One region of the Acidaminobacter sp. QWL-03 genome, then DNA from elsewhere that is predicted to be linked to it. Evidence: a T-box and tRNA genes for the amino acid it is inferred to sense, from the RefSeq annotation. Region 1 holds a T-box; the other holds one or more tRNA genes.
The links. A T-box is a leader RNA that pairs with one kind of tRNA and senses whether it is charged. The one in region 1 lies ahead of serS (serine--tRNA ligase), so its partner is inferred to be a tRNA-Ser.

Region 1 (14,623 bases):
TGCTCCTTGCTGACGCCAATCAGCACGGTTGTATTGCCCGCCTTCAGGAAGCCGCCTGTTGAAGCCAGTTTCGTAACGCCAAATCCTGACTCATTCAGTTTTCCAATGAGTTCCTGGGCGTCCTCGTCATGAATGATCGCGATCACTAATTTCATAGATTTCGGCCTCCTTTTTTTCACTTTGCGGTCTGGGTCCTGGAATAACAGCGCTACATTGTCCCAAATCTCGTCAACGGATAGAGTCTAAAGATTGCTCTGCCGATGATTTTTTCACCATCAATCAGCCCCACCTGGCTGTCTCTGCTGTCCAGGCTTACAGCCCTGTTGTCGCCCATCAAAAAATATTTTCCATCCGGGATCGACTCAATATGGACGTCCCCATTGGTATTCGAACTGACATAGATCTCCTGGAGCTTCTCTCCGTTGATAAAAACATCTCCATTGACAATATCCACCGAGTCCCCCGGAAGCCCTATGACGCGCTTGATCAGGTTTTTACTCGGATTGACACTCGCGAAAAGCTTTTGAATAGGATTCAGAGACTGAATGTCATTCTCCGAAAGCATCAAATCCGTTCTGAAAGAGACAATGTCTCCGCTCTCAACCGCTTGTGTGCGTTTCAGAAGCAAGATGTCCTTTTCAATGAGCGTTGGGTACATGGAGGTACTGTAGACCACTGTTGTCGCGAAGAAAATATTGAAGATCAGAACAATAATTATGGCTATGGCAAACGACTTCAGCCATTCAAAAATTTCGTTTTTCATTGTGAATCTCTCCCTGAGGACAGCACTGCTGTCAAATTAAGTTCAAAGCCCTCTGCGGCTTCGCGTTGTTAACCATTCCTTCATTGACCGACTCAAGTTTTGACCGAACATTATTTACCCAAGCTCTTTCAGAACTGCAAAACGCCCTTCAGTCAATCCATTTACTTTATGTTGAATACCCAGTTCTGACAGAACTATTCTGAGGACTTCCTCAGAGACAATCTCACCTGGTAACAGCAGTGGAATGCCAGGGGGATATGGGATCAAGAAATCTGCGGCTATCCGCCCTTTGGCTTCTGAAAGCGGAATCCTCTCCTGCTCTGCCCAGAGGGCTTGCTCTGCTGAGACACCTCGTATTGGCAGCTCGGTCACTTTCAGAACTGGAACGTTAAATTCTAAAGAATTAACCGCCTTAGAGGTCGGAGACGCTTTTTCTGCGATTCGGGTCAGACTTGAAGTCAACCGTTCAAAATCCGAAGCCTCACTGACAATGCTTGGGATTAAAACAACGTAATGAGGTGTGGCGTATTCGCCAATCACGCCATCCTTCTCCAGCGCCTCGTAAAGCTGATACCCATCCATGCCAAGGTCACACCCGCTGATGACAAGCCGCGTTCGGTCAAAGCAGAAGCCCACCGGCAGGGACATCTGGCCGTGTATGAACTTATAACCCATTGAAACGGCGGCATTATTAAAATCGTCAATCAACATCAACAGCCGCTGCATTTCTTCCATCCCTTTAGACTCATAATGCCTGGCCGCGAGTTCCAGGGACAGCATCAGGGGATAGGACGGGCTGGAGCTCTGGAGCATGGAGAGATAGGCAGAAATTCTCGGTTTAAGGCGGAGCCCCTGCTCCGTCCCGTAGTGGAGCATTGAGCTCTGGGTCAAAGCGGTGAGGGTCTTATGAGTGCTCTGAACTGCGAGATCCGCGCCCAGCGACAATGCCGTCGCAGGAAGTTCGCAGGACAAGCCAAAATGCGACCCGTGGGCTTCATCAACAATGACGGTCAGCCCATGCTGATGTGCCACATCAATTATGAATCTCAGATCACAAGCCACACCTTCATAATTTGGATAGGTCACAAGTATCGCAGCCGCTTCCGGATGGTGACTGACAGCGCCAAGAATTTCAGCAGCGGACATACCAGTTGAAATCCCCACAGTGCTGTCAATCTCAGGCATCACAAACACCGGTTCAATGCCGCCCATCAGTACCGCGGACAAGACACTTTTGTGGGCGTCTCTGGGCAAAATGAGCTTGCCACCTCGTGGAACGGTACCGAGAATTGCCCCTAAAAGGCCTGACGTTGTGCCCCCTACCAGAAACTGAGTTTCCAAAGCGCCAAAAATTCTGGCTGCCTCTTTTTGCGCTGATAGAATAACGCCTTCCGGCGCGTGTAAGTTGTCTGTGCCGGGAATTTCAGTGTAATCGAGGGATTCCAGACTGAGTGCCTGTTGTGTCAGCGGTTCAGATAAACCTCTTCCAAACTTGTGTCCGGGAACATGAAATGAGACTTGGTTTTGGTGCCTCAGATCAGAAAGTTTCTCAAATAAATTCTGTGTGAATTTCATATCACGACTTCACCTTTTCCCGGGCAATATGCGTACTTAAACTATCAAGAAAAGTCTCAGAGGGTTCAAAAAGAAGTTTTTCAGGATCTGCTGCCTTGAAGGAGATTACCTGCCAGGACGACTTATGACGAGATACCGTAAAGCGCCTTTTGGCAGAAATCTTTCTGTCTTGATCGGGATCATAAGCCCTTATTTCAAGGACATCCCTTAGATTTAAACTGAAAAAGGAAGCGCTCGAACGGCCCATAAGTCTCTCAATCACGAAAAGTCCTTGTTCTTCAGAAATCTTGTAAGTAAATGATTCTCCATTATGCGCGATAATCTTCCATATGATGGCGAAACTAACAATGATAATTAAGACAGAAACTGCTCTGTTTAAACCCGATGGCAACATGTTTAATAATTGAACCAATACGTTGACCGCTAACATTATCAGACCAATGGCAATTAATAATTTCAACGTTCCCACCGGTTTTCTTCTGACTGTTTCTCTTTCGAATGTGCCCATGGTGCCCCCTGTTATTTGATGACCTTGAAACGATCTTTTTTTCTGCCTCTGTTTGCACCTGGACTTCGACCGTCACGGGGACGTCCACGCAATGTACTGCTCGGATGCGGTTTTGGCTCAACCGGTTGAGCACGGTCCAGCGCCTTTCTCACTTTCCACAGATCTATCAGAAAAACCAGCAGGCTGCTCAAAACTATGGCGCACACGATGACAAGCGTGACTATTTGAACTGGCGACATTGAAGACTCCCCCCAGATGAATTTTTCTGATATAATGACATCCATAATGAATGCTCATCAACGGTACTATTTTATCACAAATTGAGTAGGTATGATGAACATATCCATAAAACATGATTGGAGGAACCATATTGCTGTCTAAAAAACTTGCTGCCATTACGCCTTCCTTTACCATCGGCATCAGCACTAAGGTCAATGAAATGAAGAAAAACGGAATTGCCATCACCAATCTCAGCATTGGGGAGCCTGACTTCTTTACGCCAGACCGCGCGAAAGCTGCCGGAATCAAGGCCATTGAGATGAACAAGACCAAATATGACGCGGCAGAAGGGGTTCGCGACTTCAGGGAAGCGATCTGCCTCAAACTCAAAGAAGAAAATAAAATTGAATACAAAGCTGATGAAATAGTCGTTTCCAGCGGCGCGAAGCATTCCATCACCAACGCGCTGATGGCGCTGCTGGATCCGGGAGATGAAGTGCTCATACCAAAACCTTACTGGGTCAGCTATCCGGAGATGGTTAAATTGACTGGCGGCGTACCGGTTTTTGTGGAAACCCAAAGATCCAACGATTTTAAGGTCACTGTGGAAGACCTTGCCGGATGTATCACCGACCGCACCAAGGCCGTCTTCATCACCAATCCATCCAACCCAACCGGCGCTGTTTACTGCCGTGAAGAGCTTCTGCCAATAGCGGAATACCTCGTCAGCAAAGGCGTCTACATCATTGCGGATGAAATTTACGAAAAAATAGTCTTTGATCAGGAATTCACTTCCGTCGCCTCTTTGTCCAGCGACATCAAGGCTATGACCATCACCATCAACGGCATGTCAAAGTCGACGTCCATGACTGGCTGGAGAATTGGCTACACTGCGAGCACGCGTGAAATTGCCAAAGCCATGGCGACCATTCAGGGACACCTGGTGTCTCACCCGGCGACCATTTCACAGTACGCGGCCCTTGAATCCCTGAGCTGTAAAGAGGATATGGTCGTCATGAAGAACGCCTACGCCAAGAGAAGAGACCTCGTCAGCGGGCTTCTGTCAGAGATTGAGGGCATCGACTTTGTCCGCCCGCAGGGCGCATTCTACGTGTTCATTGATGTCAGCACGTTTAAGTCCAAACTGCCGGAAGCGGAAAGTCTGTCCATCCAGGTCTGTGACCTTCTGCTTGAAAAGTTCCAGCTCGCTTTGGTTCCCGGGATTGCCTTTGGTCTGGACAATTACGTCCGGGCGTCTACGGCTGCCAGCGAAGAAACCTTGAGAGAAGGCATGGCGAAGCTGGCGGCTTTTGCGGCGTCTCTTAAATAGAGCTTTGGGAAACAAGCATTCAGCGCTCTCAAAGAGAAATTTCCCATAACACATAAAGACGGCACCTATGGCCAGGTTGTGTAAACTGGTCCATTGGCACCGTCTTCTTTTTTTAGCGGGAGGTGAGGTCAGGCGAATGCTGCCATCGGCCGCTTTTTAAATCTTTGCAGCAGGTCAAAGCCTACTTGATAACTTCGACGCCTCTCATGTAAGGACGGAGCGCTTCAGGAATGACGACACTGCCGTCCGCCTGCTGGTAATTCTCGAGAATTGCTGCGTTTGTTCTTCCAATGGCAAGGCCTGAGCCGTTCAGTGTGTGGACGAAATTGACCTTTTTGGTGTCCTTGTCCCTATATCTGATGTTGGCGCGGCGTGCCTGGTAATCCTCGAAGTTGGAGCATGAGCTGATTTCTACATAGCGGCCGTAGCTTGGCATCCAGACTTCAATGTCGTAGGTTTTCGCAGAGCTGAAGCCGAGGTCACCTGTGCACAGCTGGACGACGCGATGAGGAATTTTGAGCAGCTTGAGGACTTCCTGAGCTTCACCGAGGAGCTTTTCAAGCTCATCATAAGAAGTTTCAGGCTTGACGAATTTGACGAGCTCGACTTTGTTGAACTGATGCTGACGAATCAGGCCCCGGGTGTCTCTGCCGGCTGAGCCTGCCTCTTTGCGAAAGCAAGGCGTGTAAGCCGTGTGATAAAGCGGCAGCATGCTTTCTTCCAGTATTTCATCGAGATACATATTGGTCACTGGCACCTCTGCTGTTGGGATCAGGAAAAAGTCCTTGGCCGGCACATGGAACATGTCGTCCTCAAATTTAGGCAGCTGACCGGTGCCCGTCATAGCCGCGCGGTTGACCATAAACGGCGGAAGGATTTCCGTGTAGCCGTGCTGCTCGGTGTGCAGGTCAAGCATGAAGTTGATCAGCGCCCGCTCCAGCTTTGCGCCAAGTCCTTTGTAGATCGTAAATCTTGTGCCGGCAATTTTGGTCGCACGTTCAAAATCAAGAATGCCGAGGTCCATGCCGACGTCCCAATGGGCTTTGGCTTCAAAATCAAACGCGGTTGGCTCTCCCCACACTCTGTAGACGGCGTTGTCGGCGTCGCTCGTGCCGACCGGGTTACTCTCGTGCGGCGCATTTGGAATGTTGAGAAGTCTGTCTTTCAATTCAGCTTCAATGACGGAAACCCGCTCGTCCATTATTTTGATTTGGTCCGCGAGCTGTTTCATCTCTTCCATGAGGGCGTCCACGTTGCCGCCGTTCTTTTTGAGAATAGGAATCTGCTTGGAATCCGTCTTTTGCTCGTTTTTCAATTTCTCCACTTTGGCCAGAATCTCTCTGCGCTCGTTGTCGAGCACGATCACCTGGTCGATCTCATAGTCGCCGTTCCCCCTGGATGCGACTTTGGCCTTGACGTTTTCAAAATCTTCTCTGATTCTTCGAATATCCAACATAATAAAACCTCCTCAACTGTTTGTTTTTCATGATAGATTTGATTCGACCGGGATAAAAATGATGCAAATAAAAAAGCCCCTCGTCCCGATCCTAGGGACGAAGAGCCTGCTCTCCGCGTTGCCACCCTGATTGACGCCGCTTGTTTTTGCGACGTCCTCTCAACAGCACTGTAACGTGTGCCACGCGTCCGGCATTACCCGGAAGCTCCGAGGCGGATTCAGCGTTCATCTCGTACCGGTTTCCACCACCACCGGCTCTCTTTGACGGATGCTCTGCTTACTATTCCCCATCACTGCTTTGATTGCAGATATCATAGCACAAGACGCCAGATTCTGCAAGACAGAACTCAAAATTCAAAGCTTAATGCTTCCTGATTTTGCCGATGGTCATGGTAACCCCACATCCCACCCAAATTGCCTTTAGGCTTAAAGTTCATTTTTAAGATGATTGAAGATCTTTCTGTCAACTTGGTCCACCAGAGCTTCCAGCGCCTTCGCCTTGATCTTCATGACTCTGGAAATTTCTGAAGGCGGCAGAGGCTGCTCTATCCCTATCCCATAACGAAGGCGGATCAGATTGGACTCCGTGTCATCAAAGAGCTGCCTGTCCAATAAGACTTGTATTCTCGATTCCAATGCCTCAGGGGTTTGCATCTTGTTTTCAGTCTCCAAGGGCCACTACCTCTGAAATTTGGATTTCATTGTCGTTTGATGAATGTGTCCGCCAATCAGCATTTTTTCAAGAGGCGGTGTTGGTTCCTCCTGGATCCAGATCAGTTTGGAAAGCCATTTAATCCATTGTTTCATAATTTTTCACAACCTACCTTACCTGAATTTCTATTTACTTATAGTCAGATGACGACCTGCTCGTAAAGCTCCAGGAGCTGCTGCATCTGAAGATTGTATGCGTCATTCTTTGAATTAAGAAGCGTGAATCCGCCCTCATTTTCCGGGTATGCCAGCATACCCTTCTGCTCCAGAATCATCTTGAGATTATTGATTGTGCCTGCATTGCCGTCATAGATCTGAAAACTGTTGCCAAACAGAATCCTCATGGCTTTGCGCAGAAAAATGAAATGTGTGCACCCAAGTACTACGGCGTTTATGCTGCCTGTATCCATTCCCTGAAAGCAGTTTTTGATCTCAAGTTCAGCTTCGGGACTGGTCACGACGCTGCGTTCGACCATTCGTACGAGGCTTGGGCAAGGCAGTTTGATGACTTTGGCTTGCGCAGCTGTTTTTTGCATCAACGCCGCGAATTTCTTTTCACGCAGCGTCACCTCAGTCGCCATGACTACAATGGTACCATGGGGGTGGTCTTGGACTGCAGGTTTTAATGCGGGTTCCATACCCAGGATTGGAATCTGGTAGAATTTCTCCCTGAGATAGACCGCTGCCGCTGAAGTTGCTGTGTTACAGGCTATCACAATGGCTTTGACGTCGTGAGCCATCAATTTCTCACAAACACGATCTGATAAGTCGATGATCTGCGCTGTCGTCTTCTCCCCATAAGGCGCATTGGCGGAGTCTCCGTAGTAGATAAACTTTTCATTTGGCATTTGTCGGATGGCTTCACCAAGGACGGAAATGCCCCCCATCCCGGAATCAAAGATTCCAATGGGGCGATTGTCCAGCATAGACAATGACATTGGAATTTCCCTCCTCCCTCATTGTTGTCCACAGTTATTATAATACATGCCAAAAAAAATGCAATCTTTACTGCTAAAACTCAAAATTTGTAACTTCTTATCAACTTATCAACAGTTTGCTTGTTGATAACCTCCTCGTAGTTGTCATAATATCGATGAGATTCATGAAAATTTAACGAAAAGGGAATTTTTATTTACATATTCTTGACACAATTTTTGAGATACCAACCACTAGATGTAGGGGAGAACAAAAATAATAAGAACGTCGGTGCCAAAAACAAATGTCGATGGCGCCGACGTTCTTAATTTCTCATTACGCCACAGAGGCTTCGGATGAGGGTGTCTGACACCTGCTTCCTTGCTCAATCTTCCTCAATGAACAAATTACAACTTCATATCCCCGCTCTTGATCCATCCCTTTTTTCTCATATATTCAGAAAAAATGAGGGTCAATCCTGCTGGCAGCAGAAAATGCAGCACGATCATTTTAATCAAAATAGTTGTGAACACTGTTGTTTCAGACATAGCCGCCACCGTGCCAAACTGCCCGACCAGACCGCTCGTCCCCATGCCGGCACCCACTGAGTTGCTTTCCATTTTGAACACAACTGTAGCAACAGGTCCCAATAGCGCACTGGTCAGGATGGGCGGAATCCATATCTTTGGATTTCGTATGATGTTTGGAATCTGAATCATACTCGTACCGAGGCCTTGAGCGATCAGTCCCCCAAATCCATTTTCCCTGTAACTCGCAAAAGCGAAGCCCACCATTTGCGAACAGCAGCCCACTAGTGAGGCCCCGCCCGCCAGCCCGCTCAGCCCCAGAGAAATAGCGAGGGCTGCGCTGCTGATTGGTAGCGTTAGAACAATCCCCATTATAACCGCAACCAGAACGCCCATTGGGACCGGATGGAGCTCCGTTGCAAGGTTAATAACCTGGCCGATGGACTTCATAAGCGCCGCAATCACCGGGCTCACAAAGAGTCCTACCATACCGCCGACAATAATGGTCGATGCAGGCACAAGGACAATGTCAACCTTCGTTTTTCCGCTGATCAGTTTGGAAAATTCCGCCGCTGCTAAAGCTGAAACAAAAGCGCCCATGGGCTCTCCAATCTTGACGATAAAATCTCCAGCCGCATTTTGACCCACAGTCCCGGCGCCGACCGCACCCGCAACCATCGACGCGAAAATCCCCAAAGGCTTGGCGCCGACACTATATGCTACAGCACCACCTATAGCAGGTCCCATCATAAACTGCGCAACTCTGCCAAAGGTCGTCAGTGCTGCAATACCGCCGTAATCACCAATTTGCTTCAGAATCAGTCCAATAATCAATGAACCAAATAGACCAAGCGCCATGCCATTTAAAGTTTTGATCAAGTAATCTCTAATTTTTTTCCCCATTTTTCGTCCCTCAGTCTATAAATTTCATGTGGATGTCAAGTGCACGTGCAGAATGTGTCAAAGCACCAGAGGAAATCACGTCCACCCCAGTCTCTGAGAGCGCTTTAAGCGTTTCAAGGGTCACGCCGCCCGAAGCCTCAAGTACGACACGATGATCATTAAGCACCACCGCTTCTCGTACTTGTGCGACACTCATGTTGTCCAGCATAACAATATCTGCACCTGCCTTGATGGCCACTTCCATACCATTTAAATCCTGAACTTCGATCTCAAGTTTTACCGTATGGCCAACTTTGCCTTTGATGGCTTCAAGGGCCTCTCTGATGCCGCCACACGCTTGAATGTGGTTATCCTTGATCAGAACCCCTTCTGAGAGGTTAAACCTGTGGTTGAAGCACCCACCGCATCTGACGGCGTACTTCTCCAGTGCTCTGAGTCCAGGTGTCGTCTTTCGCGTATCAACAATTTTTACGCCCGTATGGCTGACCGTTTCTGCATATTGTCTGGATAGCGTCGCAATCCCTGACATGCGTTGCATGAGGTTCAAACAAAGGCGCTCACCCTTGAGGAGAGCGTGGGTTGGTCCTTCGATTTCGGCAACCAAATCACCTTTTGACAACCTCTCACCCTCACTCTTGTAATAGGTGTACTGCATCTGTCCAGGTGCCAGCGCTTCGAAAACGGCTTCAATTACTGGCGTCCCACAAAGAACACCGTCTTCTTTGAAAACAATTCTGGCTTTGCTGACAGCTCCTGGTGAAATAAGCAAATCCGTTGTCAAATCAATGTAATGAAGATCTTCTTTCATTCCTTGATTGACAATGTCTTTTAAAATCAGATTGATCAATGGATACTCTCCCTTCATGCCAGCAGAATTATTCAATCACGAAGCTCCCAACAGATTTTTTGATTGAAAGCGCATCCAGAATCAGCGCCTTCGCGACCTGAAGGCCATTGAAGACTTCAAATTCCTCTGTTGTTGTCAGTTCTGTGTTTTCAATGTCCTGAAATGCTATCTTGATTTGTTCAAGTGCATTTTCAAGAATATCATTATGCTTGACCAGAGGAAGTGCAGTATCAAAAATCTCGCGGAGCGCATATTTAGAGATATTAGGTTTGTCAGATTCCAGGACCAATTGTGGGGTCGCTTTGTACGCCTTGACCAATGTCATTTGCGGCTTCTTTGTTTCCAAAACTCTTACAATACGCTCACTCAGTGCCATGCATTCCAAAAGCGAGTTGCTCGCCAATCTGTTTGCCCCATGAAAGCCTGTACCAGCCGCCTCCCCGGTAACATAAAGACCTTTGACCGGTGTAGCGCCGGTGCTGTCCGCCATAACACCACCCATATGATAGTGTTCGACAGGCTCGATCGGAATTGGCATAGTTTCAGGATGAATGCCATTCTCCACACAAACCTTATAAATATTCGGGAATCTTGACTGGAAGAAAGCCGGTTCCAAGTGTCTCACATCTACAAAAACTTCAGACCCAGTATTAAATTGGTCATGAATCGCCTTGGAGACCACGTCTCGAGGCGCCAGTTCCATTAAAGGATGAAGTTCCTTCATAAACCTCACGCCGGCGCTGTTGATCAGGTGACCGCCTTCTCCCCTGACGGCCTCAGAAATTAGAAAATAGCCACCCGCTTTAAGTTTAAAAGCTGTCGGGTGATACTGAATGTAAGCCGCGTCTCTTAGCGGAATCCCCGCTCTCAAGGCCATAGCCAATCCATCTCCGGTGACAACCGGTGCGTTGGTCGTTCTAGAAAACCATCCGCCTATGCCTCCTGTTGCTAATACAACAGCATTTGAAGCCACACATTGGTTGAGGCCGTTCATATTGTAAGAGACACCAAGAGTACCATTGTGATCTGAAATCACATCTATGGCGAAGGCATACTCCAGTACATCGATGTTCGGACAGCCTCGTACCCGACGGATCAGCGCCTCCATTAATGCCATCCCCGTTGTGTCCCTCGAATGCACAATTCTACGTTTTCTATGGCCACCCTCCATGGTCATGTTTAACTTATTTCCCTCGTCTTTATCAAATTCCACGCCATAGTCAAGCAACCGGCCAAGGACCTTTTCACTCTCACTGACCATGGCTTTGACCACACGCAAGTCATTCATATAAGCGCCAGCTGCCAAGGTATCCTCAATGTGGCTGTTTAACTCCCCGTTCAATGTAAGAGCAACCCCGCCCTGCGCCAATTGGCTGTTGCAAACGGATAAACTGTCCTTTGACAGAACCAGGGCTTTGAAATGCGTCGGCAGAGCCGCAGCCAAATATAAACCGCTGACACCGGCACCAACAATCACTACATCATAATATGGAGTTTCTGCATTCAGACAAACCTCCGTTAAATACCGTCTAGCCATTGGGATTCAACATCCTTAAAAGTGCACCTTCCGCGCGCTGCCTCAAGTCCTCATCCATTACAATCTCAGGAACGCCGCCATTAAGCGCTTTTTCCACGTCTGCCAGGGTCGTCTTTTTCATGTTCTGGCATACCAGGCAGCCTGACAGCAAATGGAATGTCTTTTCCGGTGCAACCTTTTTCAAGGAATGCAAAATGCCCGCCTCCGTTCCAATAATAAAACTATTGTCCTCTGACTTCACTGCATGATCAATAATTTGCGCCGTACTCCCCATGAAGTCAGCAAACTTCCACACGCTGGGGTTGCATTCCGGGTGCATTAACACCTTGGATTCCGGATGTGCCTCAATAGCTTTGACCACATCCTCCTCTTCTACACGCTCATGAGTGATGCAGAAGCCATCCCAGAGAATTACCTCCTTGTCTGGGATCTGCTGGGCCACAAATCGCCCCAGGTTTCTGTCCGGAAGGAAGATAATCTTATCTTCCTTCATTGCTTTGATCAACGATACGGCGTTGGAAGACGTACAGCACAAATCGCTCAAAGCCTTTACTTCTGCCGATGTGTTGACATAAGCTACCACAGGGACTCCTGGATACTTTTTCTTAAACTCACTCAATGCCGCTGGTTCTACCATGTCCGCCATAGGGCATCCCGCATCAGGATTGGCAAGGATCACCTTCTTGGAAGGATTAAGAATTTTGGCACTTTCTGCCATAAAATGTACACCACAAAAAATTATACAATCCTTATCCGTACTTTGGGCATACTTAGCCAACATATAGGAGTCGCCGACAATATCTGCTATTTCCTGAACCTCTGAGATTTGGTAATTGTGCGCCATAATCAGTGCGTTTTTTTCCTCTTTAAGGTTCTTAATTCTTTCAATTAAGTTTAATGACACTTTATGTACACATCCTTTACTTGTATAATCAGGTGTCTTGTCACCCTTTGGTAAAAAAATGTGCGGACTTTCCCGTTTTTATAAAGGAATAAATCCACGCTCTTTCAACTTTGCTTCAATCTTTTCAAATACACCGCTATTCGGAACTTCAATAGTGTGATAGTGTTTCCCGTCCGTCAGAGAAGCCAATGGCATGGCATCAGAATTCCGAACCTTCCTGATAAATGCTTCAAGATCCGCACGGCTGTTGATCATCAGCGTTACAACGATCTCTCCGTAGACAGGATGCTCTACCATCACATCTATAATCCTGCCTCCAAGATCCACAATGATAGACAATTCCTCTTCCAATGACTCCAAGCCGCTGTGGATCGACTGCAGGGTTCTTATATGGGATCTGATCCTGGGCTTTGGGATTAAATAACCGTTGGAAGTCGAAACGATTTGAAGCCCTGAAGCCCGAAGAACTGCAATATCCTGAACAATCACCTGTCGACTTACATTAAATCGCTTCGCAAGACTAGACCCTGTGACAGCCTCCTCACTTTCATGAAGTATGGCAGCAATTTTATTGCGTCTTTCTTCTGTCAATCACAACACCTCACTACATCTGCATACTTAGATCATTATATCAAAAACAGCATTAATAATCTCATCTATTTAATCGTTAATAATAAATCAAATGTGATTTAAGTGGTTTAGGGGGATATCTCTGTACCTGATTGCTATAAATTTCCTCAATACTAAAAAAATCTGCAGCTAAACTAGAGTCAGCTGCAGAGGTCATAACATAAAAATTATCAGGATATTGCATTATTTCTGATCTTCAGATATAGTTCTGATTCGATCCACATTTGCCCGAGAATTTGATATGTGCTTGGTAATCGATTCAACAGCCCGTTCCTCATCTCTGCTTATAAACGCCTCAAGAATGGTTCTGTGTTCCGTAAGGGCCTTATCCATTCTACCTTCCATTCGAAGAGACGCATTCCTGGTAGACTTGATAAAGAGCTGAAAATCCTTTAATAAATGCTCCAAATATCTACTTTTTGTCGCATGATAAATGGTTTCATGAAAAATGGTATTCAACTCGAAAAATTTATCAACATCTTGTTTAGCTGCATAAAATTCCATTAGTTCAAAGATTTCTCTCAATTGATCTAATTCTGCTTTCTCCATTCGATGAATAGACCATTTGGCAGCAATCGCTTCAATAGCCAATCTGATTGTATAAATATCGCTGATATCCTGATCTGTAATTCCTTTAACAATGACGCCTCGATTAGGAAGGTTTTCTACCAAACCATCCAGTTCCAGTTGTTTCAGTGCCTCTCTAACAGGTGTTCTGCTAACCCCAAGTTCATCAGCCAGCTTAGCCTCAACAATTTTTTCACCTGTTACATATTTGCCGCTCAAAATATCATCCCTGACTCTATCAAAGATAATCGTCGTCAATGATTTGTTCTCTTTTTTCTGATCAAATATATCCATAAAAGGTCCCCCGTTAATTGTATGTACATTTGTCTTAATTCTAACATTTGTTTGAAACCTAAGCAACTTTAGTTGACTGTGAACGCATTTTTTTTACATACTACCCTCTACAAGAAACTGGGTGTTTGACACCGAGTTTCGTCCTGTTATGCAATAAAAAACGGACATCTGCGTAATGCAAATGTCCGTTTTTTGTTACCCGGCGACGACTTACTCTCCCAGGGGGCTGCCCCCCAAGTACCATCAGCGATGAAAGGCTTAACTTCTGTGTTCGAGATGGGAACAGGTGTGGCCCTTTCTCTATAGTCACCAGGTTAGCGACGAGAGGCAGCACAGCTCTGCTGCGCGTTCGAGGAGCGGTTTTTCACCAAAGGTGAAAAAAACTTCCTTGATCTCTTGTCTCACATTGAAAGTATTTTTCACACCTTCAAAACCGCATACGGAAGATTACTCTAATATCGATTTGTAAACCTTGATCAAGCCCTCGACCTATTAGTATCTGTCAGCTGAAAGCGTTACCGCTCTTACACCTCAGACCTATCAACCTGTTAGTCTATCAGGGGTCTTACTTCTTTCGAATGGGAAATCTCATCTTGAGGGGGGCTTCGCGCTTAGATGCCTTCAGCGCTTATCCCTGCCGCACATAGCTACTCGGCCGTGCTCCTGGCGGAACAACCGATACACCAGCGGTGCGTCCATCCCGGTCCTCTCGTACTAAGGACAGCGCCTCTCAAATTTCCTGCGCCCACAGCGGATAGGGACCGAACTGTCTCACGACGTTCTGAACCCAGCTCGCGTGCCTCTTTAATGGGCGAACAGCCCAACCCTTGGGACCTACTTCAGCCCCAGGATGAGACGAGCCGACATCGAGGTGCCAAACCTCCCCGTCGATGTGGACTCTTGGGGGAGATAAGCCTGTTATCCCCGGGGTAGCTTT
Region 2 (14,623 bases), 1.4 Mb from region 1:
GTGGAAACCATAACCTTTGGCAAATTCCCGGGCCCGCATATGAACCCGGATCGCATTATGGAACTGAACCAACTCGTGAAAGCCCTGATCGCCAGAGAGGATATCGATGGCGTCGTCATCACCCATGGCACCGACTCCATCGAAGAGACCGCTTTCTTCCTCGATCTCAGCCTCCCGGATCACAAACCCATAGTCATGGTCGCCGCCATGCGCAACGGCTCCGAGCTCGGCTACGACGGCCCAAGCAACCTCTCAGCCGCCATCTGCACCGCCATCTCGGACCAGGCCCGCGGCAAGGGCGTCCTCCTCGTCATGAACAACGAAATCAACTCCGCCCAGGAAGTCACCAAAACCCACACCATGAGCCTGGACACCTTCAAGTCCATGGAATTTGGTCCCCTCGGCATCATCGACAACGATGAAGCCATTTTCTACCGCGACATCGTCCGCCACCCCCACATCGACACAGATTTCTATGTCAAAGACGTCTACCTGATCAAAAGCGTCGTGGGTATGGACTCAGAATTCATCGACTTCTGCATCTCAAAAGGCGCTAAAGGCATCATCATTGAAGGCATGGGCCGCGGCAACCTCCCGCCTGAAATGGTCCCAGGCGTCCTGCGCGCCATCGAAAAAGACATCCGCATCGTCATGGTCTCCCGCTGCCCAATGGGCCGCGTCTACGACTCCTACGGCTACGATGGCGGCGGCAAAATGCTCCGCAACGCCGGCGTCATCTTCGGCGGCAACCTCAATGGTCAAAAAGCCCGCATCAAACTCATGCTGGCCCTCACCGTCTATCACGACCTCGCCAGCATCAAACAATTCTTCGAAAAAGACCTCTACAGTAAATAACTGACTTATATAGCCCAAAAACAAAGAGAGCCAGGACCATTTTTGCCGATGGTCATGGCTCTTTTCACTCCAAAACAACTACCCCAAATGGCCGGTTTAAAACCCGGAATAACCGCTGCTGCAAACAACAGTGTCCCAGCGTTTACCCCCTCGAGTTTAGCGCCTATGGCGTCTCATAGGCCAACTTCACGCTCTTTGACACCAGCATGGTCACTATAAACGCGGCCAAAGTCCTGAGCCCCAGCAGCAGCCATCCATTTGCGCCAACGGCCACAAACAGCAGCGTATCCTCCACGACCGCGTGACAGCATGCCAGAAAAATAGATACCAATGTCAGACTCCGTGTGTCGATCTCACCTTCCTGAGCACTCTGTATAATGACCCCAGACCCATAAGCAAGCCCAAAGATCAACCCAACAGCCAGAGGAAACGCGGCAGACCGCTGGACGCCTAAAAACCGGGTCAAAGGTCGAAGTCCCGCAGAAATCACATCCATGACTTTGTATTTTCTCGCGAATTCCATGACAATCATCAAAGGAAAAACAATAATCGCAATGTTCCACACTGATGAAAGCGATCCCAAAATCGCTTCCTTCAGTATCACTATAAGACTAAACTCAGTACCCATTTATACTCGCCCCCCTAAAGAACCAGATTCAGCACGATCCCCGACAACACTGCCAACCCAATCCTGACCGACAATATTACAGGTATGCTGACCCCGACCCGTTTAGAAACCGCTGTTTCCACCAACAAGGTATGCGAAAACGACAGCATCACCGACATGATGGTAATCTGCTTCATAGTCAGCGGAAGCGTCGCCATAACACCAAGGGCTGCGTAGATATTCAGCAAGTTCCCCATGACCACCGCTATAGCCGCCTCTCCAGGCAAACCAAAAAGTTGCATCACCGGCTCAAACAAAATGGCAATCCAGCCGATGACTGGGGTATACTTAAGAATAGTGACAATAATATAAATTGGCACGATGACCTTCGCCAGTGTCCAAGTTGTCTTCAAACCCTTCCCGGTTCCATCTCTTAGGGTAGCCATAAATTCAACCATTCAATCACCTGCTTTAATAGTTTTACATTAACAAAGGAGCGAGCGCCATGATGACCACACAAAAATCCTTACAACCCAGTAAAGAAAGTCACTTCATCGCCAGGCACCTGGAAGTGGATTCACCTATCGTTTTCTTCGACATCGAAACCACCGGCTTCCACCGTGATTATTCCAAACTCGTTTCCATCAGCCTCATTGAACTCCATCAGGATCAACTGAATTATTACTACTTTTTCAATGAAACAGGCAAAGATGAAAAAGACATTCTTACTGCAGCACACTCACTGCTGTCCTCAAAATATCTCATTTCCTTCAACGGTGATGCCTTCGATGTGCCCTACCTGATGCACAAATATGCCAAGCATGGTTTGACTGCACCACTTACAGTCGCTCGTAATTTAGATCTTATGAAAGTCGCCAAAGCAAGCCTTCATCTTGATAGCTACAAACTGAAAAGCATTGAAACCGCCCTCGGCATCCTTAGAACGGACACACTCAGTGGTCTCGACTGTATTGATGCCTATAATAACTTCCTAGAGACCGGCGATCGCAGCTATGCAGACAAAATAGAACTTCACAATGAAGAAGATACATTAAACCTGCTCGAATTGACCTATCGATTGTTGGAGCACCATTCCGGTGTCGTCGAGCTTTACAAGCCTCATTATTTTGAATGGCGCAATATGGAGCTCAACCTAATCTCGTTGAAATTGCAGGGTGATTTTGCCATAATTACATTTGAGCCTGATCATAATACTGAAGAGATGCATTGGTATGATGACCGCGGTCATATCTTTAAGACACATTTAACCGGAACTGTACCTCGCCTGGAAGTTACACTTCCCGTAGAGCACCATAACGTCGATGGTTTTGACCTAAGCATTGGCCTCTATCTGGAAGGCCAATCCCGTATGCGTGTAATCAGCGTGGATGGACATCCTCTATACGAGAACATGCCTAACCTCCTGCGGCACATGGATCAGCTAATGGGAGCCAAACAAAAAGTCGTTTTTGGCTAAGTCCAGTACATCATATGAACTTATGGCAGAAATGAGTAAAAGCCGCTCACGGAATCAATTTCGCGTGAACGGCTTTTTAGTGGTGCCCAGAGCCGGAATCGAACCAGCGACACGAGGATTTTCAGTCCTCTGCTCTACCGACTGAGCTATCTGGGCAGAATGTAACAGAACAAACCTGATACTTTGATTCCTAGTTACAGCATTGTGCTATTAACATTTACGGGTGTTCGTTTTTTTCACCTTCGGTGAAAAACCGTAAGGTGGTTTTTCTCTCCTTCGGAGAGAAACCGTTTTTTCCTCAGCGGTTAATGCTCCGCATTCGAAAAAAACTAACTTGGTGGGCATGGATGGACTCGAACCATCGACCTCACGCTTATCAGGCGTGCGCTCTAACCACCTGAGCTACACGCCCATGAGCTTAAAGTGTTAATGGTCGGGGCGGCAGGATTTGAACCCGCGACCCTCTGATCCCAAATCAGATGCGCTACCAAGCTGCGCTACACCCCGACATATTAAATTGAAATGGCAGGGGTGATAGGATTTGAACCCACGGCACGCGGTTTTGGAGACCGCTGCTCTACCAGCTGAGCTACACCCCTAAGTACGATATTACCTTTGCGCTAATGGCGGAGAAGGAGGGATTTGAACCCTCGCGCCCCTCATCAGGACCTACTCCCTTAGCAGGGGAGCCTCTTCAGCCTCTTGAGTACTTCTCCATAAATTGGCGGAGGGGGTGGGATTCGAACCCACGTGGGCTATTAACCCTAACGGTTTTCAAGACCGCCCCGTTGTGACCGCTTCGGTACCCCTCCAAGTTGTTGGTGACCCATCCGCGGCTCGAACGCGGGACACCTTGATTAAAAGTCAAGTGCTCTACCGACTGAGCTAATGGGTCATATAATGTTTCGGTTATTAAATTGTGTGGCTGGGGATGTAGGACTCGAACCTACGAATGACGGAGTCAAAGTCCGTTGCCTTACCGACTTGGCGAATCCCCAATGTTGTAAGACTACTTTGGAGCGGGTGAAGGGGATCGAACCCTCGCAACCGGCTTGGGAAGCCGGGGCTCTACCACTGAGCTACACCCGCAGGGTTTTACAGTGGTAATATCGAAAGTTACTTCGAAGGTTACTTTGAAATTCATTAAGGTAATTTTTCTCTCCTTCGGAGAGAAACCGTTTTTTCAAAAATTCGTTTAGTGCCACGAATTTTATGAAAAAACTAATTTGGTGGGGGGAGAAGGATTCGAACCTTCGAAATCGTAGATAACGGATTTACAGTCCGTCCCCTTTGGCCACTCGGGAACCCCCCCATGTTTGAAATTGTAATTGGCGACCTGGAAGGGACTCGAACCCTCGACCTCTAGCGTGACAGGCTAGCGTTCTAACCGACTGAACTACCAGGCCGTGGTTTCTTACGGCTTCCTTTTACTTCGCGTTTGAGATGACGCTAAGTAATCTTTCCACCTTAACTACTTTGAAGGTAGTTTGGTGGGAGCTACAGGGATCGAACCTGTGACCTCTTGCTTGTAAGGCAAATGCTCTCCCAGCTGAGCTAAGCTCCCGTGATTGGTGACCCCTAGGGGAATCGAACCCCTGTTACCGCCGTGAAAGGGCGGTGTCTTGACCGCTTGACCAAGGGGCCGAAATTTTAAAATGAAATTGGTAGCGGTGGGCGGAGTCGAACCACCGACCTTCCGGGTATGAACCGGACGCTCTAACCAGCTAAGCTACACCGCCATATTGAGAATTGAAATGGTTGCGGAGACAGGATTCGAACCTGCGACCTCCGGGTTATGAGCCCGACGAGCTTCCATCTGCTCCACTCCGCGACGAGTGTGGTACGTTGTTTTACTTGCAAATTTTAAGTTGCAAATACTAGATGTAGTTTCTTTTCCCTTCGGGAAAAGACCGTTTTTTTTGCTCAGCGGCTAGTGCCCCGCATTCGCATAAAAAAACTAACTGGTGCCGGAGACCGGAATCGAACCGGTACGGTCTTTGAGGACCGCAGGATTTTAAGTCCTGTGCGTCTGCCAGTTCCGCCACTCCGGCAAGAAATGGCTCCAAGGGTGGGGCTCGAACCCACAACCTACCGGTTAACAGCCGGTTGCTCCACCATTGAGCTACCTTGGAACGTGAGTTACCAGAAGTAACGTTTTAGCGTTTCTAGCTGTAAATCCTGGAGTTTCTGATTGAAGACCGAAGTCTTCAATCAGATTCACCATTTACCCGGCGACGACTTACTCTCCCAGGGGGCTGCCCCCCAAGTACCATCAGCGATGAAAGGCTTAACTTCTGTGTTCGAGATGGGAACAGGTGTGGCCCTTTCTCTATAGTCACCGGATCATGTTGCGACAATATTGATTTTATCAAGGTTTGAAGCACTTGTCAATCGGTTTTTACTGGCATTTTAGGATCTCCCACAACTTTTTTACGAAGCCGTTAAGTTGATATTAAATGCGCTCAAAAACGTGTTCACACCTTCAAAACCGCATACGGAAGATTACTCTAATATCGATTTGCAAACCTTGATCAAGCCCTCGACCTATTAGTATCTGTCAGCTGAAAGCGTTACCGCTCTTACACCTCAGACCTATCAACCTGTTAGTCTATCAGGGGTCTTACTTCTTTCGAATGGGAAATCTCATCTTGAGGGGGGCTTCGCGCTTAGATGCCTTCAGCGCTTATCCCTGCCGCACATAGCTACTCGGCCGTGCTCCTGGCGGAACAACCGATACACCAGCGGTGCGTCCATCCCGGTCCTCTCGTACTAAGGACAGCGCCTCTCAAATTTCCTGCGCCCACAGCGGATAGGGACCGAACTGTCTCACGACGTTCTGAACCCAGCTCGCGTGCCTCTTTAATGGGCGAACAGCCCAACCCTTGGGACCTACTTCAGCCCCAGGATGAGACGAGCCGACATCGAGGTGCCAAACCTCCCCGTCGATGTGGACTCTTGGGGGAGATAAGCCTGTTATCCCCGGGGTAGCTTTTATCCGTTGAGCGACGGCCCTTCCATTCGGTACCGCCGGATCACTAAGTCCTACTTTCGTACTTGCTCGACTTGTCTGTCTCGCAATCAAGCTCCCTTTTGCCTTTGCACTCTTCGCGCGATTTCCAACCGCACTGAGGGAACCTTTGAGCGCCTCCGTTACATTTTGGGAGGCGACCGCCCCAGTCAAACTGCCCACCTGGCAGTGTCCCCAAGCCGGATCACGGCTTCGGGTTAGAACAGCGATATTGAAAGGGTGGTATCCCAACGTCGACTCCGCACAGACTGGCGTCCATGCCTCTTAGTCTCCCACCTATCCTGTACATCCAATACCAATGTTCAGTGCCAAGCTACAGTAAAGCTCCACGGGGTCTTTCCGTCCTGCTGCGGGTAATGGGCATCTTTACCCATACTACAATTTCACCGAGTCCATTGTTGAGACAGTGCCCAAATCGTTACGCCTTTCGTGCGGGTCGGAACTTACCCGACAAGGAATTTCGCTACCTTAGGACCGTTATAGTTACGGCCGCCGTTTACTGGGGCTTCAATTCAGTGCTTCGATCGCTCTGACACTTCCTCTTAACCTTCCAGCACCGGGCAGGCGTCAGCCCCTATACATCATCTTTCGATTTAGCAGAGACCTGTGTTTTTGTTAAACAGTCGCTTGGGCCTGTTTTCTGCGGCCCCAGTCGGCTTTGACACCGTCTGGGGCACCCCTTCTCCCGAAGTTACGGGGTTATTTTGCCGAGTTCCTTAACAATGGTTCTCTCGCTCGCCTTAGTATTCTCTACTCATCTACCTGTGTCGGATTGCGGTACAGGCGCCTTATAACTCGATAGAAGCTTTTCTTGTCAGTCTGAAATCAGCAGCTTCGTTACTTAGTTTCACTCCCCATCAAGCGTCATCCTTATACAGGGGGATTTGCCTCCCCGTACAGACTTCGCCCTTGGACGCACTCTTCCAACCGTGCGCTCTGCCTATCCTCCTGCGTCACTCCATCTCTCAAACGCTATTTGGCGGTACAGGACTCTTCACCTGTTGTCCATCGCCTACGACTTTCGTCCTCAGCTTAGGTCCTGACTTACCCTGGGCGGACGAACCTTCCCCAGGAAACCTTAGATTTTCGGCGGGCAGGATTCTCACCTGCCTCTCGCTACTCATGCCAACATTCTCTCTTGTGTAATGTCCAGCACGCCTTTCGGTATACCTTCTGCCCTTACACAATGCTCCCCTACCCCTGATGCATAGCATCAAGCCGTAGCTTCGGTAGCAGGTTTTAGCCCCGGACATTTTCGGCGCAGAACCACTCGACTAGTGAGCTATTACGCACTCTTTAAATGTATGGCTGCTTCTAAGCCAACATCCTAGTTGTCTGTGCAATTCCACATCCTTTTCCACTTAACCTGCATTTTGGGACCTTAGCTGACGGTCTGGGCTGTTTCCCTTTCGACCATGAATCTTATCACACATGGTCTGACTCCTAAAGTTAAGATCACGGCATTCGGAGTTTGATAAGCTTCGGTAGCCGGTGAAAGCCCCTAGGCCATTCAGTGCTCTACCTCCGTGTCTCATTCTTTAAGGCTAGCCCTAAAGCTATTTCGGGGAGAACCAGCTATCTCCGAGTTCGATTGGAATTTCTCCGCTATCCACAAGTCATCCCAGCCTTTTTCAACAGACATGGGTTCGAGCCTCCACAAAATTTTACTTTTGCTTCACTCTGCTCATGGATAGGTCACCCGGTTTCGGGTCTACGTCACACAACTTTCGCCCTATTCAGACTCGCTTTCGCTTCGGCTCCGTACCTTAAGCACTTAACCTTGCTGCGTAACGTAACTCGTTGGCCCGTTCTACAAAAAGTACGTGGTCGCGCATCTTCAGGCGCTTCCACTGCTTGTAAACATAGGGTTTCAGGTTCTATTTCACTCCCCTCCCGGGGTTCTTTTCACCTTTCCCTCACGGTACTATGCGCTATCGGTCACCAGATCGTATTTAGCCTTGGGAGATGGTCCTCCCTGCTTCCCACAGGATTTCACGTGTCCCGTGGTACTCTGGATCGAGCTCTTTCAGTCTTCACCTTTCGTCTACGGGGCTATCACCCTCTACGGCAGCGCTTTCCAGCACTCTTTGACTAGGTTACCTCTTACTCTATGGCTCGTCCGCAACCCCGACGCCCGTAGGCCTCGGTTTGGGCTGTTTCCCTTTCGCTCGCCGCTACTCAGAAAATCGATACTTTCTTTCTCTTCCTTCGGGTACTTAGATGTTTCAGTTCCCCGAGTCTCCCTTCCGCACACTATGTATTCATGTACGGATATCTGCCCACTACGGCAGATGGGTTTCCCCATTCGGACATCTGCGGATCAAGGTTTGCTTGCAACTCCCCGCAGCTTTTCGCAGCTTACCACGTCCTTCATCGGCGTCTGGTGCCAAGGCATCCACCCTATGCTCTTTATTGCTTGATCATATGACGATCTCTCGTCATGGGTTTATCCTCGATATTTCTTCGTTTTCTTCCATATGCAGTTTTCAAGGTGCGAGGCGCAAAAGCTTCACTCTTCGCCGCTTCGTTAGTATTTTGCGAAGCGAGGTATTAATCGCTGAGTAAAATACGTTTTTTCACCTTAGGTGAAAAAAACTATCTAACCAGTGGCTCCTCCTGAACTTTTGCTTTGTGGCTGCATAAGCAACCGTTTTTTAGACCATACAATCTTTATTAAAGAAGTGCATGGTAGTTTTTTTCACCTGGCGGTGAAAAACCGCTTTTTGCTCAGCGCTTAATGCCGCGCATTCGCAAAAAGCTAACTTGGTGGGCATGGATGGACTCGAACCATCGACCTCACGCTTATCAGGCGTGCGCTCTAACCACCTGAGCTACACGCCCAAGATATCGCAAAACCAGTTGTCTCGAACACTGAATTAACGGCGCTCTCCTCATCAAGTTTGCTTCAATATGATGTTTTCAAGAAATTGATTTTCATCAATCCCTCAAAACTAAACAGTGTACCCCAATTTTCTCCTTAGAAAGGAGGTGATCCAGCCGCACCTTCCGATACGGCTACCTTGTTACGACTTCACCCCAGTCATTGGTTTTACCTTCGACAGCTTCCTCCTTGCGGTTGGATCACTGGCTTCGGGTCCCCCCAACTTCCATGGTGTGACGGGCGGTGTGTACAAGACCCGGGAACGCATTCACCACGGCATGCTGATCCGCGATTACTAGCAACTCCAACTTCATGCAGGCGAGTTTCAGCCTGCAATCCGAACTGGGACCGGCTTTAAAAGATTTGCTTCACCTCGCGGTTTCGCTTCTCGTTGTACCGGCCATTGTAGCACGTGTGTAGCCCAGATCATAAGGGGCATGATGATTTGACGTCATCCCCACCTTCCTCCGGTTTGTCACCGGCAGTCCCTCTAGAGTGCCCACCATAATGTGCTGGCAACTAAAGGCAAGGGTTGCGCTCGTTGCGGGACTTAACCCAACATCTCACGACACGAGCTGACGACAACCATGCACCACCTGTCTCCTCTGTCCCGAAAGACCTGCGCTGCTAAGCGCCATTCAGAGGGATGTCAAGACCTGGTAAGGTTCTTCGCGTTGCTTCGAATTAAACCACATGCTCCGCTGCTTGTGCGGGTCCCCGTCAATTCCTTTGAGTTTCAGTCTTGCGACCGTACTCCCCAGGCGGAATACTTAATGCGTTAGCTGCGGCACCGGGCTTTGACCCCCGACACCTAGTATTCATCGTTTACAGCGTGGACTACCAGGGTATCTAATCCTGTTTGCTCCCCACGCTTTCGTGCCTCAGCGTCAGTTACAGTCCAGAAAGCCGCCTTCGCCACGGGTGTTCCTCCTAATATCTACGCATTTCACCGCTACACTAGGAATTCCGCTTTCCTCTCCTGCACTCAAGCTGACCAGTTCCAAAGGCTTACAATAGTTAAGCTATTGCCTTTCACCCCTGGCTTGATCAGCCGCCTACGCACCCTTTACGCCCAGTGATTCCGGATAACGCTTGCCCCCTACGTATTACCGCGGCTGCTGGCACGTAGTTAGCCGGGGCTTCCTCCTAAGGTACCGTCACTTCTTCTTCCCTTAGGACAGAGTTTTACGACCCGAAGGCCTTCTTCACTCACGCGGCGTTGCTGCATCAGGCTTGCGCCCATTGTGCAATATTCCCCACTGCTGCCTCCCGTAGGAGTCTGGACCGTGTCTCAGTTCCAGTGTGGCCGTTCACCCTCTCAGGTCGGCTACTGATCGTCGCCTTGGTGAGCCGTTACCTCACCAACTAGCTAATCAGACGCGAGCCCATCCTGTACCGCTTGTGGCTTTGCCCATTGGACCATGCGGTCCTTTGGGGTTATGGGGTATTAATCACCGTTTCCAGTGGCTATCCCCCTGTACAGGGCAGGTTGCTCACGCGTTACTCACCCGTCCGCCGCTTTCATAGTCTTCCCTTTGGCCGAAGCCTCCAGTCCAACTAATCGCGCTCGACTTGCATGTGTTAGGCACGCCGCCAGCGTTCATCCTGAGCCAGGATCAAACTCTTAATCATAATCCTTAAACTGCAGTTGTAACACTGACTTCCGTTATTTCCATAATCAGAAATCACTTCGCCGGTTCCAAGCAGAACCGACTTTTTATTTCAGAATTTTGGGTTGTACACTGTTTAGTTTTCAAGGATCGAATGGTTTCACTTGTGTGATCAACTGCTGGTGCTATAAGCCTCAACCGCAGTCACTATGCGAATTTTAAAGGACCGGTTACCCAGTCCTCAGGAGTCGTCTCAAGCGACCTTAGTTATCTTAACACTAATTTTACGTTCACGTCAACCTGAAATCTCATATCTTTTTTGGTTTTTTATTTGAACAATTACCAGCGAAAATGTCTTCTTTATATAGCATAATATAGCATTTGGAAAAGCCGTCCATTAAGCGTCCACAGTTTCTGTATTTTCAGTGAAAGTCTTGCGATATTCTTTCCCTGGATGAATTTCAAAGGTCGAATAGCCTATGCCGTAATCATGACGTCTGAGTAAAATTTCTTCTTCATCATTTGAAAAAATATAGCCGTTTCCGAAAGTATCCACATAATCCCAGCCGAGTTCATTCATCCGTTCTTTTATGGCCGTGTCTGCTTCGCTTCTCTTGGTGATAAACATTAATGCCTTTTTCGAGACCAAGGCTGCCTTTTTTTGATGCCGTTCCACTTCGTAAATACCGAGCATCAAATCAAAAAGACGGAGTTCATAATAAATTTTAAGCAAGGTGACGATAAAGAAAAGAACAGTCAGCCATCTAATAATTTTTTTTAGTTTTTCGCCCATTTTCAAAGCGATCTCCTCCTCTTCCGTCACATTTATAGCTTTTGTCACTGGTCTTATTATACACCAGAAAAACTGATTTCAAGCATCAGGTTTAATTTTTCAAAAAATTCGAAATAGTATAATAAAACATCCCTTCCACCTGTTTACATTCGACCCTTTTAATGCTACACTGATTTTGTCACAAAAAAATATTTTTAGGGAGGAAATGTCTCGAATGAATTCTACCAAAAATCGCACTCTAAACGCAGCAATCAAGAACCCCGGTGAATTCGAAATGGCTTGTGAAATTTGTCATAACTCTGCAGATTTGATTCGTTTTAAGAACAAATACGTGTGCGTTAACTGCAGGGATCAAATTCGAGAATCTTTCGCCCAGTGGATGTAGCAGTTAAGAGACAATCATTAATATTTTCAACGCGATCGATGGTTAAACAAAACTTTCAAGACAATGACTAATCTGAAACCTTTCTGACGCCTGTGACTCCAGGCGTTATTTTAATTATAACAAAAAAGAAGGCCACGGTGACCATCGGCAAATCGCTTTTACACGATTTCCGCAGCCACAGTGGCCTTTCTTATGAGTATTCTGCGCCCTTCGTCCGGCGAAAGCACGGGGGGGCTATAGCCTGAATCCAACAGCGCCCCGCTTCGCCCTAACCGTTAGCCAGTACAAACGCGCCCTCTTCCCTGTCGTAAATGAAGACCTCGCCGGTCTCAATGATATAGTACCACCCGCTTAGATTCAGTGCTCCAGCCAAAACGCGCTCACGGATGTACGGATAACTCCACAAATTCTTGAGCTGCTCCGTGACATTGTACTGCTCCATCATCCACTCCCTGGCCTCGGGACCTTCACCGGTCATGGTGCTGAGGACCTTCTCCCTGGCGGGCTTTGCCAGTTCCAGCCACTTCCTTGTATGGGGCATGGTCAACAGGGTCTCAGGCAGGTTCAGCCCAGCAGCGCAGCCCCCGCAGTTGGAATGGCCGCACACAATGATGTTCTTCACGTTGAGCGACAGGACGGCGTATTCCACCGCTGAGGTGGTCGCCACGAATTCACCGGTGTCTCTGTAGGGCGGGATCAGATTGGCCACGTTGCGGATGATGAAGAGCTCGCCCGGCAGCGTCTTGGTGATGAGGTTCGGGTCAATGCGTGAGTCTGAGCAGCTGATAAAGAGCGTGTGGGGGTTCTGCTGACGCTTCAGACTGGTGAACAGCTCTTTGTGCGTGTCGAAGTCGTCTTTTCTGAATTTAACGATGCCATCGAGCAGTTTTTGCATGAATCAGGTCCTTTCCATAAAAGCAGCGCCCTGCCGCCTGGTGTTTGACCTGGTGGCTTGGGGCGTGGTGGGTGGCTTTGGTGACCATCGGCAGAAGCTTTTAAAGAAGTTCTCTGCCGATGGGCATGTAACGTCCTAATACCGCGCCAGAAGCTCTGCGGCGTTGGCTTTCGCCTCAAGTAATCCGATGGCCGTGACGGCCTCAACGACGGGGACGGCACGAACGACAATAGTGGGATCGTGTCGGCCGGTGACGCTGAGCTCGGCGTTGACGTGCTCGCGAAGGTCGACGGTCTGCTGGGTGAGGGCAACGCTGGAGGCCGGTCTGAAGGTGACTTTCAGGCGCATTGGCATACCGTTGGTGATGCCGCCGTTGATGCCGCCGCTGTGGTTGGTCTCGCTGACGACGCGGTCGCCCTCCATGCGCCAAGGATCGTTGGACTTGGAACCGCGCATGGCGGCAAAGTCAGTGCCTGCGCCAAACTCGACGGCCTTGACTGCGGGTACGGAGAACAGCAGCTGTCCCAGAAGACTCTCGATGCCTTCGAAGACGGGATCGCCCCAACCGACGGGTAGTCCGGTGACGCCCACTTCAATGGCGCCGCCTATGGAGTCGCCTTCCTCGTGGGCTTTCGCCAGCATAACTTTGGCCTGTGCAATGGCATCGTCCGAGAAAAACGGCATTTCTTTTTTGCGTAGCGCGTCTTGGTTTTTTTCGGTTACTTGGGTCGCCATGTCGTCAATGCCTGTGTCCAGGATATCGCCAACCTGTGCGACGTGGCCCAGGATCCGGATGCCGTGCTCAGCCTCGAGAATCTGTGCGGCCAGGGCGCCGGCGAAGACAAGCGGTGCGGTCAGGCGGCCTGAAAAGTGGCCGCTGCCCCGGGGATCGTTGAATCCGTGGTATTTGGCATTGGCGGCGAAATCCGCGTGGGATGGTCTTGGAAAACGTTTCAAGGCCTCATAATCGCTGGAGCGTGTGTCTTCATTTCTAAAGAGCGCTGTCAGCGGCGCACCGGTGAGCGCGTCTTGAAAAAGGCCGGAGACAATTTCGAATTCGTCTTTTTCTGAGCGTTTTGTGGCATAAACGCCCGTACCGGGCTTTCTGCGGGCCATGGCCGCCTTTAATTTTTCCAGGTCAGGCTTAAAGCCTGCTGGGAGGTGATGGATGGTGATGCCAATGGCAGGGCCATGGGATTCTCCAAACAGGGAGTACTGAATCGCTCTGCCCCAGGTGCTTCTCATAGTGGGTAGTCTCCTTTCGGCTCATTTTAATTTTGTTCGGGGATGTGGTCGGTGGTTTTTATTCTCTTTGCTCTAATAGGTCTGACTTAACCACTTTAAAGAAGGCGTCCACGTCGTCTGATGCAATGGGATAAACATAGCCTTCTCCGGGCTTTCTGATCAGGATGACTTCCAGGCCGGATTCTGTCATTTTCTTGTCTCTCAGGACCCAGTCCTTCAGTGCTGGAAAATCCAGTGGCGGGGCGCTCTCAAAGCCGAGTTCGGCGAGTGCGGACTCCAGGCAATCTGTAGTGCCGGATTCCGAAAGGCCTTTTTCTTCCGATAGTCGTGTGATCCACTGCATGCCAAGGGCGACCCCTTCTCCATGGGTCAATGCACTGTAGCCGCCTCTGCTCTCCGCGGCGTGTCCCAGTGTGTGGCCGAAATTCAGGAGCTTGCGGTCGCCTGTCTCTTTTTCATCAGCTTCGACAACATTTTTCTTGATGCTTAAGGCGCGCTGCAGAAGGGCGTTGATGTCTGGCAGGGCGGAAATTTGCTGCCCTTGCTGAGACTGGTTATGTTTTGTCGGTGCGTCATTGGATTGATTTCGTGGCAGACCCCGGAACTGATCCAGGATCATAGGAAGCAGATCTTCATCCCGGATCATGGCGGCTTTCACCATTTCCGCGATGCCGTCTCTCAGCTGACGGACCGGTAAGGTGTCTAGAAATTGCGGATGGATCAGAACGGCCCTCGGCTGGTGGAAAGCGCCCACGAGATTTTTGCCTTCCGGCAGGTCAATGGCCACTTTGCCACCGATGCTGCTGTCCACCATAGCCAACAGGCTGGTTGGGATTTGAATAAAAGA

Region 2: it has a tRNA-Ser gene. The T-box ahead of serS (serine--tRNA ligase) is inferred to sense a tRNA for this amino acid. The anticodon was not compared.

What each region holds. Positions count from the first base shown of each region.
Region 1 is NZ_CM178752.1:2,742,520-2,757,142, reverse strand. It holds gene AC4PHM_RS12905 (cyclic-di-AMP receptor) at 1-155, opposite strand, end outside; gene lepB (signal peptidase I) at 209-763, opposite strand; gene AC4PHM_RS12895 (aminotransferase class I/II-fold pyridoxal phosphate-dependent enzyme) at 878-2,338, opposite strand; gene AC4PHM_RS12890 (hypothetical protein) at 2,340-2,846, opposite strand; gene AC4PHM_RS12885 (hypothetical protein) at 2,858-3,130, opposite strand; gene AC4PHM_RS12880 (pyridoxal phosphate-dependent aminotransferase) at 3,217-4,395, shown strand; gene serS (serine--tRNA ligase) at 4,577-5,851, opposite strand; T-box leader at 5,942-6,154, opposite strand; gene AC4PHM_RS12870 (hypothetical protein) at 6,278-6,523, opposite strand; gene AC4PHM_RS12865 (hypothetical protein) at 6,530-6,658, opposite strand; gene murI (glutamate racemase) at 6,703-7,500, opposite strand; gene AC4PHM_RS12855 (PTS sugar transporter subunit IIC) at 7,885-8,907, opposite strand; gene nadC (carboxylating nicotinate-nucleotide diphosphorylase) at 8,918-9,790, opposite strand; gene nadB (L-aspartate oxidase) at 9,783-11,291, opposite strand; gene nadA (quinolinate synthase NadA) at 11,284-12,195, opposite strand; gene AC4PHM_RS12835 (transcription repressor NadR) at 12,274-12,786, opposite strand; gene AC4PHM_RS12830 (GntR family transcriptional regulator) at 13,009-13,686, opposite strand; rRNA gene rrf (5S ribosomal RNA) at 13,884-14,000, opposite strand; rRNA gene AC4PHM_RS12820 (23S ribosomal RNA) at 14,159-14,623, opposite strand, start outside.
Region 2 is NZ_CM178752.1:1,332,183-1,346,805, forward strand. It holds gene AC4PHM_RS06005 (asparaginase) at 1-855, shown strand, start outside; gene AC4PHM_RS06010 (nucleoside recognition domain-containing protein) at 1,019-1,483, opposite strand; gene AC4PHM_RS06015 (nucleoside recognition domain-containing protein) at 1,498-1,920, opposite strand; gene AC4PHM_RS06020 (ribonuclease H-like domain-containing protein) at 1,968-2,939, shown strand; tRNA gene AC4PHM_RS06025 (tRNA-Phe) at 3,020-3,095, opposite strand; tRNA gene AC4PHM_RS06030 (tRNA-Ile) at 3,275-3,351, opposite strand; tRNA gene AC4PHM_RS06035 (tRNA-Pro) at 3,370-3,446, opposite strand; tRNA gene AC4PHM_RS06040 (tRNA-Trp) at 3,463-3,538, opposite strand; tRNA gene AC4PHM_RS06045 (tRNA-Ser) at 3,564-3,655, opposite strand; tRNA gene AC4PHM_RS06050 (tRNA-Ser) at 3,662-3,751, opposite strand; tRNA gene AC4PHM_RS06055 (tRNA-Lys) at 3,759-3,834, opposite strand; tRNA gene AC4PHM_RS06060 (tRNA-Gln) at 3,862-3,937, opposite strand; tRNA gene AC4PHM_RS06065 (tRNA-Gly) at 3,955-4,028, opposite strand; tRNA gene AC4PHM_RS06070 (tRNA-Tyr) at 4,167-4,251, opposite strand; tRNA gene AC4PHM_RS06075 (tRNA-Asp) at 4,269-4,345, opposite strand; tRNA gene AC4PHM_RS06080 (tRNA-Val) at 4,428-4,503, opposite strand; tRNA gene AC4PHM_RS06085 (tRNA-Glu) at 4,509-4,583, opposite strand; tRNA gene AC4PHM_RS06090 (tRNA-Met) at 4,602-4,678, opposite strand; tRNA gene AC4PHM_RS06095 (tRNA-Met) at 4,695-4,770, opposite strand; tRNA gene AC4PHM_RS06100 (tRNA-Leu) at 4,902-4,990, opposite strand; tRNA gene AC4PHM_RS06105 (tRNA-Asn) at 4,997-5,071, opposite strand; rRNA gene rrf (5S ribosomal RNA) at 5,166-5,282, opposite strand; rRNA gene AC4PHM_RS06115 (23S ribosomal RNA) at 5,467-8,389, opposite strand; tRNA gene AC4PHM_RS06120 (tRNA-Ile) at 8,732-8,808, opposite strand; rRNA gene AC4PHM_RS06125 (16S ribosomal RNA) at 8,949-10,480, opposite strand; gene AC4PHM_RS06130 (hypothetical protein) at 10,856-11,257, opposite strand; gene AC4PHM_RS06135 (carbonic anhydrase) at 11,905-12,531, opposite strand; gene AC4PHM_RS06140 (hypothetical protein) at 12,530-12,670, shown strand; gene aroC (chorismate synthase) at 12,667-13,776, opposite strand; gene aroB (3-dehydroquinate synthase) at 13,835-14,623, opposite strand, start outside.